Linked DNA regions of Peribacillus sp. FSL E2-0218. The main gene of each other region encodes a partner of the protein of the gene in region 2 in a complex. Links are inferred from orthologs where the notes say so. Each region holds a gene or a part of one and is shown on either strand. Other genes may lie near its edges. The genes, in order: uvrA and mfd.

The links.
Region 1: the proteins of mfd (region 2) and uvrA are in contact, whole or in part, in a crystal structure (PDB 4DFC), measured with the Escherichia coli proteins. The link is inferred for Peribacillus sp. FSL E2-0218 from one-to-one orthologs.

What each region holds. Positions count from the first base shown.
Region 1 is NZ_CP150304.1:4,851,086-4,854,871, forward strand. Bases 196-3,660 are described here. They hold uvrA (excinuclease ABC subunit UvrA), read right to left. Parts: upstream 3,276-3,660; coding sequence 396-3,275; downstream 196-395. Other genes in these bases: uvrB (excinuclease ABC subunit UvrB), read right to left, coding at 3,282-3,660. Also shown: MHI53_RS23540 (DUF4097 domain-containing protein), read right to left, coding at 1-87; more of uvrB, read right to left, coding at 3,661-3,786. UniProt on the Escherichia coli protein: The UvrABC repair system catalyzes the recognition and processing of DNA lesions. UvrA is an ATPase and a DNA-binding protein. A damage recognition complex composed of 2 UvrA and 2 UvrB subunits scans DNA for abnormalities.
Region 2 is NZ_CP150304.1:64,107-68,528, reverse strand. Bases 297-4,397 are described here. They hold mfd (transcription-repair coupling factor), read right to left. Parts: upstream 4,034-4,397; coding sequence 497-4,033; downstream 297-496. Other genes in these bases: MHI53_RS00335 (anti-sigma-F factor Fin family protein), read right to left, coding at 4,192-4,397; spoVT (stage V sporulation protein T), read right to left, coding at 297-305. In the rest of the region: more of spoVT, read right to left, coding at 1-296; more of MHI53_RS00335, read right to left, coding at 4,398-4,422. UniProt on the Escherichia coli protein: Couples transcription and DNA repair by recognizing RNA polymerase (RNAP) stalled at DNA lesions. Mediates ATP-dependent release of RNAP and its truncated transcript from the DNA, and recruitment of nucleotide excision repair machinery to the damaged site.

The DNA.
Region 1 (3,786 bases), 4.8 Mb from region 2 along the record:
CAATTCTTCCAATAGGCCCATGGCTTCGTCCGCGGATAGCTTTCCATCCTGAATCATTTCTAGAATCTTCTTTCTTTCCTCCTGCATGAACATTCCTCACTTTCTTCTATCATTTTATTCATACATACGCCTAGATATCTAAAAAGTTTCATAAATCCTGTTTTTACCATCATTCGACAAAGTGAACTGACATTCTCCGAAACGGAAAATATGATATTCCCCCGGAAATATTCTGCTTTCCCAGCATTTAATCAAATGATTGATTAAATGCTAACTTTCATTTTTCTACAAAATAACAGGCAGCCTGCAGGAAAACGCGAAGATCATGGCGACGTTGACCTTGGGCCGATTCTTCCCAAAACCAAAGGGGAGCAAGCCTAATGGCTCGCTCCCTTTCATGCATGTTCATGCTCTTGTTCTTTTGCTTCGATCAAGTTTTCCATGCGGATTTGGTCACGCGTCAATACTGGCTTTAAATATTTGCCCGTGTATGATTCGGAAACCTCACATATTTTCTCAGGTGTACCATAGGTGACAATCGTTCCGCCCTTGTCCCCGCCTTCCGGTCCCAGGTCAATGATATGGTCCGCCGTTTTGATGACATCAAGGTTATGCTCAATCACTAAAACGGTATCGCCGTTGTCAACCAGGCGCTGCAGCACCTCAAGCAGCCTTGCAATGTCATGGACATGGAGCCCGGTAGTCGGTTCATCCAGGATATAGAAGGAGCGTCCGGTCGAACGGCGATGCAATTCAGAAGCAAGCTTCACCCTTTGTGCTTCACCGCCTGATAATGTCGTGGCTGGCTGTCCAAGCTTAATATAACCCAAGCCCACATCAAATATCGTTTGGAGCTTCCGTTTGATTTTCGGGATATTTTCAAAGAAGCTGACGCCTTCCTCCACTGTCATATCAAGGATATCTGAAATGTTTTTCCCTTTATATTTCACTTCAAGCGTTTCCCGGTTATACCGTTTTCCATGGCAGACTTCACATGGAACATAGACATCCGGAAGGAAATGCATTTCGATCTTGATGATGCCATCGCCGCGGCAGGCTTCACAGCGGCCACCCTTCACATTGAAACTGAAACGGCCTTTTTTATAACCGCGGATTTTCGCTTCGTTCGTTGTCGCAAAAACATCACGAACATCATCAAATACGCCTGTATACGTGGCTGGATTTGAACGCGGGGTCCTTCCAATCGGGGACTGGTCGATATCAATGACCTTATCCAAATGCTCAATCCCCTTGATTTCACGAAAGTCCCCTGGTCTGGCTTTTGCACGATTCAGCTTTTGGGCCAATGACTTATGAAGGATCTCATTCACTAATGTACTCTTACCCGAACCAGAAACTCCAGTCACGGCGGTAAAGACGCCAAGCGGGAACTTCACATTCACATTCTTCAGGTTATTTTCCTTGGCACCTTTTATTTCGATGACACGGCCGTCGTTTTTTCGGCGCTCCAATGGCAAGGGGATGAATTTCTTCCCTGCCAAATATTGACCCGTCAACGAGTCAGGATTGTTCATGACTTCCTCCGGAGTTCCGGCGGCCACGATTTCCCCTCCATGGGCCCCTGCCCCAGGTCCGACATCAATCAAATAATCGGCAGCAAGCATCGTATCTTCATCGTGCTCGACAACGATCAAGGTGTTTCCGATTTCACGCATATTTTTCAACGTTTCGATCAAGCGGTCGTTATCCCGCTGGTGGAGTCCGATAGAAGGCTCATCCAGAATGTACAGCACTCCCGTCAATCGGGAACCGATCTGCGTTGCCAATCTGATACGCTGCGCTTCACCGCCTGATAATGTCCCGGCAGCCCTGCTCAACGTCAAATATTCCAAACCAACATTAGCCAAAAACCCGAGCCGCTCGCGAATTTCCCGTAAAATCAGCCTGGCGATCGCGGCCTCTTTTTCCGTCAAATCAAGCTCATCGAAAAATATCAAGGCATCTTCAACCGATAAAGCGGTCGTTTGACTTATATGGACCCCTTGGATGAGCACGGCCAGGCTTTCCTTTTTCAAACGATGGCCCTTACAGGTTGGACAGTGGTGCTCTGACATGTATTTTTGCATTTGCTCACGGATATAATCCGAGCTCGTCTCCTTGAAACGCCTCTCGATGTTTCTTAAGATGCCCTCAAAGGTAATATATCCTTCTTGCACTCTTCCAAAATCATTCTTATAGCGGAAATAAATCTTGTCTTTGCCTGAGCCATTTAAAATCTTATCCATATTATCCTCAGGCAATTCTTTAACGGGCACATCCATATCGATTCCATAATGGTTGGCTACCGCCTCAAGCAGCTGAGGATAATATTGTGAGCTTGTCGGTTCCCATGGGGCAATGGCATGTTGGTGCAAGGTTAAATCCTTATCCGGGATGACCAGGTCCCGGTCCACTTCAAGCCTTGCCCCTAAACCATCACAATCAGGGCAGGCGCCAAACGGGCTATTGAAGGAGAACATCCTTGGTTCCAATTCCTCAATCGAAAACCCGCAATATGGGCAAGCATGATTCTCACTGAACAGCAGTTCTTCCTCACCCATGACGTCAATGATGACCTTGCCTTCACCAAGCTTCAACGCACTTTCCAATGAATCGGCAAGCCTGGCCCTAACGCCCTCTTTAATGACGATCCGGTCGATGATCACTTCGATCGAATGCTTTTTATTTTTTTCCAGTACGATTTCATCACTTAAATCATGCATTTCCCCATTCACACGAATGCGGACATATCCTTGTTTCTTGACTTCCTCCAAGACCTTCGCATGTGTCCCTTTCCTGCCAGAGACTAGCGGGGCCAATACTTGAAGCTTGGTGCGCTCAGGATAATCAAGGATGCGGTCCACCATTTGCTCAATCGTTTGGGAGCTGATTTCTATATTGTGGATCGGACAGGTAGGCCTGCCGACACGTGCATATAACAGCCTTAAATAATCATAGATTTCCGTAACGGTCCCTACGGTTGATCGGGGATTGCGACTGGTCGTTTTCTGGTCTATGGAAATGGCAGGTGATAACCCTTCAATCGCATCGACATCCGGTTTATCCACCTGACCTAAAAATTGACGCGCATAAGCGGACAATGATTCCACATAACGTCTTTGCCCTTCAGCATAAATCGTATCAAAGGCCAAGGAAGACTTTCCAGATCCAGATAATCCAGTAAGGACGACTAGTTTGTCCCTCGGTATCGTGATATCAATATTCTTTAAATTGTTGGCCCTTGCGCCTTTGATCACAATCTTATCCATTGCCATGTTTCGTCACCCTTCCGCTTTTAACTCTAGTAATAAATCACGCAGCTCGGCAGCACGCTCGAAGTCCAGCGCCTTTGCTGCTTCCTTCATTTCTTTTTCCATGCTTTCCATCACTTTTAGGCGCTCTTTTTTCGGGAGCTTCGCAAAGCTTGGCGCAAGATCTTCTTTGTACTCTTCCCCTTCTTCCGCCACATGTGTAGCCCTGATGGAGTCACGGATATCCTTTTGAATGGTCTGCGGCAGGATTCCGTGCACTTCATTATATTGCTCCTGAATTTCACGGCGCCGCTTCGTTTCATTGATGGCAAGCTCCATCGAATTCGTGATGCGGTCCGCATACATGATGACATGCCCGTTGGCATTACGTGCAGCACGGCCCATCGTTTGGATGAGCGACCGCTCCGAGCGAAGGAATCCTTCTTTATCGGCATCGAGGATGGTCACTAACGACACTTCCGGTATATCCAATCCTTCCCTCAAGAGGTTGATTCCGACGAGTACATCATATTTA
Region 2 (4,422 bases):
ACTAGTTCACTAACACTTTTATTTAAGTATTCTTTTTTGGAGCCGCCTGCGACTGCAATGTAAGTATCCCGATCACATATCATAACTGGGTTTCCAAGGCTATCATAAAGGGCTTCTGCATACTCCCTTGCAAAATCGCCTAGTTCACTAATGGGAGAGTATTTCTTTAAGATTACTTCACCATCTCTGTCGACAAAGATTTCCAATGGATCCCCTTCACGAATACGAAGGGTCCTTCGAATTTCCTTCGGGATGACGACTCTTCCTAAATCATCAATTCGGCGAACGATACCAGTTGCTTTCATCAAATGTTGCCTCACTTTCATCTAATTGATTTGATAAATCCTCTTTTTGTAACATAATCATCACCAGCTATTGTACATAGTATTTTTCTAATGGTAAGTTCTATGCACTTTGAAAAAATTTTTCTTTTTCATGCATTTTATTACCATGGTATCTTAAAAACGTTTTCTGATAAGAGGACCATCAATCACGATTAGTTTTTGGTTGCTTGTGTCTCTTTTTTAACAAACTGTAAACCCTTGGTCATCTCAAATAGGATATTGAGCCATTTGCTTTGCTCGACGCCTTTTATATGCAAGACTAGCTTCATTCGGTTGCCATCCATGCCGAAGCCGACCATCCGGCCATATTTCGAGCCGAGTTCAAACACTTTTTGACCATCCACGTCGCTGCTTACCTTTTCCCTAAGAAGAATGCTGATTTCCTGCTTCAATTGTTTAATGCTCTCGATACCGGCATTTTCAGCATATACCTTCATTTCGGCAATCTGGAACAGATAGGCGACTTCCTGAGGATACTCTCCAAACCGATCGAGCATTTCATCTTGCAGCTCTTCGACTTCTTCAAGAGAGGCGATCCCTCTGAACCTTTTATACATTTCAATTTTCTGATGCCCATCCATTATATAAGCATCAGGGATATACGCATCTAATTCAATGTCGATCTCAAGGGTATTCTTCACTTCGGCAGGCTGGTCATTGCGTTTCGCATCTACCGCCTCTTTAAGCATTTGGGAGTACAAGTCGAAGCCGACGGAATCGATGAACCCATGCTGTTGGGCCCCAAGAATGTTTCCTGCTCCCCTGATCGATAAATCACGCATCGCAATTTTGAACCCTGACCCCAATTCGGTGAATTCCTTAATGGATTGAAGCCTTTTTTCTGCCACTTCGGTCAAGACCTTATCTTTCCTATAAGTGAAGAATGCATAAGCCACCCGGTTGGAACGCCCTACACGACCGCGGAGTTGATAGAGCTGGGAAAGTCCCATGCGATCCGCTTCATTCACGATTAAAGTATTGACATTCGGGATATCTACACCCGTTTCGATAATGGTCGTGCTTACCAGCACATCATACTCGCCTTCTAAAAAGCCGAACATGACAGCTTCCAGTTCTTGTTCGGTCATTTGCCCGTGAGCGAAGGTGACTCGGGCGTCAGGTACCAACATGGAAATTTCTTCTGCTTTTCTTGCTATATCTTCTACCCGGTTGTATAGGAAATAAACCTGTCCGCCTCTGGCCAACTCCCTTTCTATCGCTTCCGTCACCAACGAGCCATTATACTCCATAACATACGTTTGGATCGGGAAACGATTCTCAGGCGGTGTTTCGATGACGGATAAATCCCTCACACCGAGCATAGACATGTGAAGGGTCCTCGGAATAGGGGTTGCGGTCAGTGTCAGTACGTCGACATTGGTTTTTAGCCGCTTGATCTTTTCCTTATGCGTGACCCCGAAGCGCTGCTCTTCATCAATGATGAGCAAGCCCAAGTCACGATAGACGATATCCTTGGATAAAATCCTGTGCGTCCCTACGACTATATCCACCGTTCCAGCCTTCAAACCCTTAATCGTTTCCGTTTGCTGTTTTTTCGTCCGGAAACGGCTCATATGACCAATTGAAATGGGATAATCTTGAAAACGCTCCCTCAGAGTTTCATAATGCTGCTGGGCGAGGATGGTTGTCGGGACAAGAAAGGCAACTTGCTTCCCATCCATAATCGCTTTGAAGGCAGCACGAATTGCCACCTCCGTCTTCCCATAACCGACATCCCCGCATAGTAAACGATCCATCGGCCTTTCTCGTTCCATATCTTTTTTGATTTCGACAATCGAACGCAGTTGATCTTCCGTTTCGTTATAGGCGAATGAGGTTTCGAATTCCCTCTGCATATCGCCATCAGGAGAAAATGCGTAGCCTTTTGCCGCCTCCCGTTCCGCGTATAGCTTGATCAAATCATCGGCAATATTCTCCACGGATGATTGAACCTTGCTTTTGACGCGCTTCCATTCCGTTCCGCCAAGCTTATAGAGCTTCGGTTCCTTCCCTTCGGAACCGACATATTTTTGGACAAGGTCGATTTGGTCAACAGGAACATACAATTTGTCATCAGCTTGATAACGAATATGTAAGTAATCTTTATGAACGCCGTTTATGGTGAGCGTTTCAATTCCTAAATACTTACCGATACCATGGTTGACATGGACGACATAGTCACCGATTTTCAGTTCGGAATAACTTTTGATTCGCTCTGCATTCGATAGTTTCTGTCTTCGTATCGATTTCTTGGACTTCTTATTAAATAACTCCGTTTCCGTGATGATGCTGAATTTCTGCATAGGCAATTCAAATCCGCTATTAAGACTGCCTCTTAAAATCTGCACTTTACCAGGAAGGATGCTGTTCGCATCAAAAAGCTCGGCGGCCTCTATATCATAATCGGCTAACACCGCATGCAGCTTTTTAACCCGCTCGTCATCCTGCCCCAGTATGACGATTGTATATTTCCCCTTTTTCCACCGCTCCAGTTCAGATTTGAACACATTCATCTGTCCGTGGAAATTCTGCATTTGCTTACTGGCAAAATTCAGGATATTCTGAGGATTCGTATGCGGTACATGCCGTAAAAACAAGGAAAGGTATACAAACGGCCTGCTGGATTTCATGATCAATTCCTGCATAGGATGCGCCAATTTCACGTCATGGATGATCTGCCCCTGGCTTAAAAGGTCCGTGTACCAGCCCGCCTCTTCTTTTTCCAGGGAATCATTGATTTCCTGGATTCTACTTATTTCATCCAAGAAAACTAACCCATTTACAGGTAAATAATCTATTAAACTAGCTGGATCTTCATAAGCCAAGCTTAAGTATTTAAATATCTGGTCGGGTTTATTTCCCATTTTTAGCTGTTCAAGCTCATAGCCAATCGTTTGAACCAGCTGTTCCTTCGCTTTCTCGTCTTTAAGCTTCTTCAAGCTTTTACTTAAACCGCTTTCAAGCTTTGTGATGATTCTATCAATATGCTCCGGCTCGAGCAACGCTTCGCTTACCGGTCCGATCATCACCTTGTTGAGTTTTTCGATGGAGCGCTGATCTTCACTTGAAAATGTCCTGATCGAATCTATTTCCGTATCGAACAATTCAATACGGATCGGATTAGGCTCCGTGATTGGATAAATATCGATTATACCGCCGCGAATGCTGAATTCACCGGGGGACGCCACCATTTCAGACCGGTTATACCCCATGGATATAAAGTTATTCAACGTTGGTTCGAGATCGATGTCTTCACCAAGCTTAAACGTAAGCTGATGCCGCTTCCAAATATCCTTTGAAGGAAGCACTCGGCGAACCCCTGGAATGGGCGCGATGACGATCCCTTTCCTTCCTTCAGCCCAAAAATTCAATGCCTCCACACGCTGGGCCCTTAATTCCGGGCTGGCTACACTCAAATCAGCAGCAATCAATTCATTGGCAGGATATATATATAATTCTTCCTCGGGAATGAAACTTGATAAGTCCTCATGGAATTTTTGAGCTTGCAATAAATTATGGGTGACCAATAAAATCGGCCTATTCGTCTTTTCATATACTGAAGCCAGCAATAGCGATCTCGATGATCCTGTCAAACCAGAAACGATTTGTTCTTTAAGCCCTTCATCGATACCCGCTATTAACGAATGAACATCATCTTGTTTGGAGAACAAGTTTTGTAATCCATTCATTTTCTTTCCCCCCTCTCTATAACTTGCGAAAACCAAATGAAATCTTTTATTAAAACTTGGCCCGATCGACCAAGCGGGTTTTTGTTGTATATTTTACGAGTTGCAGCAATTTGGACAAACGGAAAAATGCTTTGGATTTTGTCCAAAGCCCTCTTCCGCTAATGAATAATATAATCGTTTTCATATAATTCAGGGTATCTTTGCAGCGACTCATGACAATCTTCACATATTGCCTTTACATGCATATCTCCCTCGGAATCATAAACGATCATCTCTTGTCGCTCTTCATCAGTAAGTTGATTAAAACCTAACTGCTCCGTGCTCAGTGAGTATGCCTCGATTGAGCCCAGCTTAGTTCCGCAATGTCGGCATCGATAATGGAGAGCCAT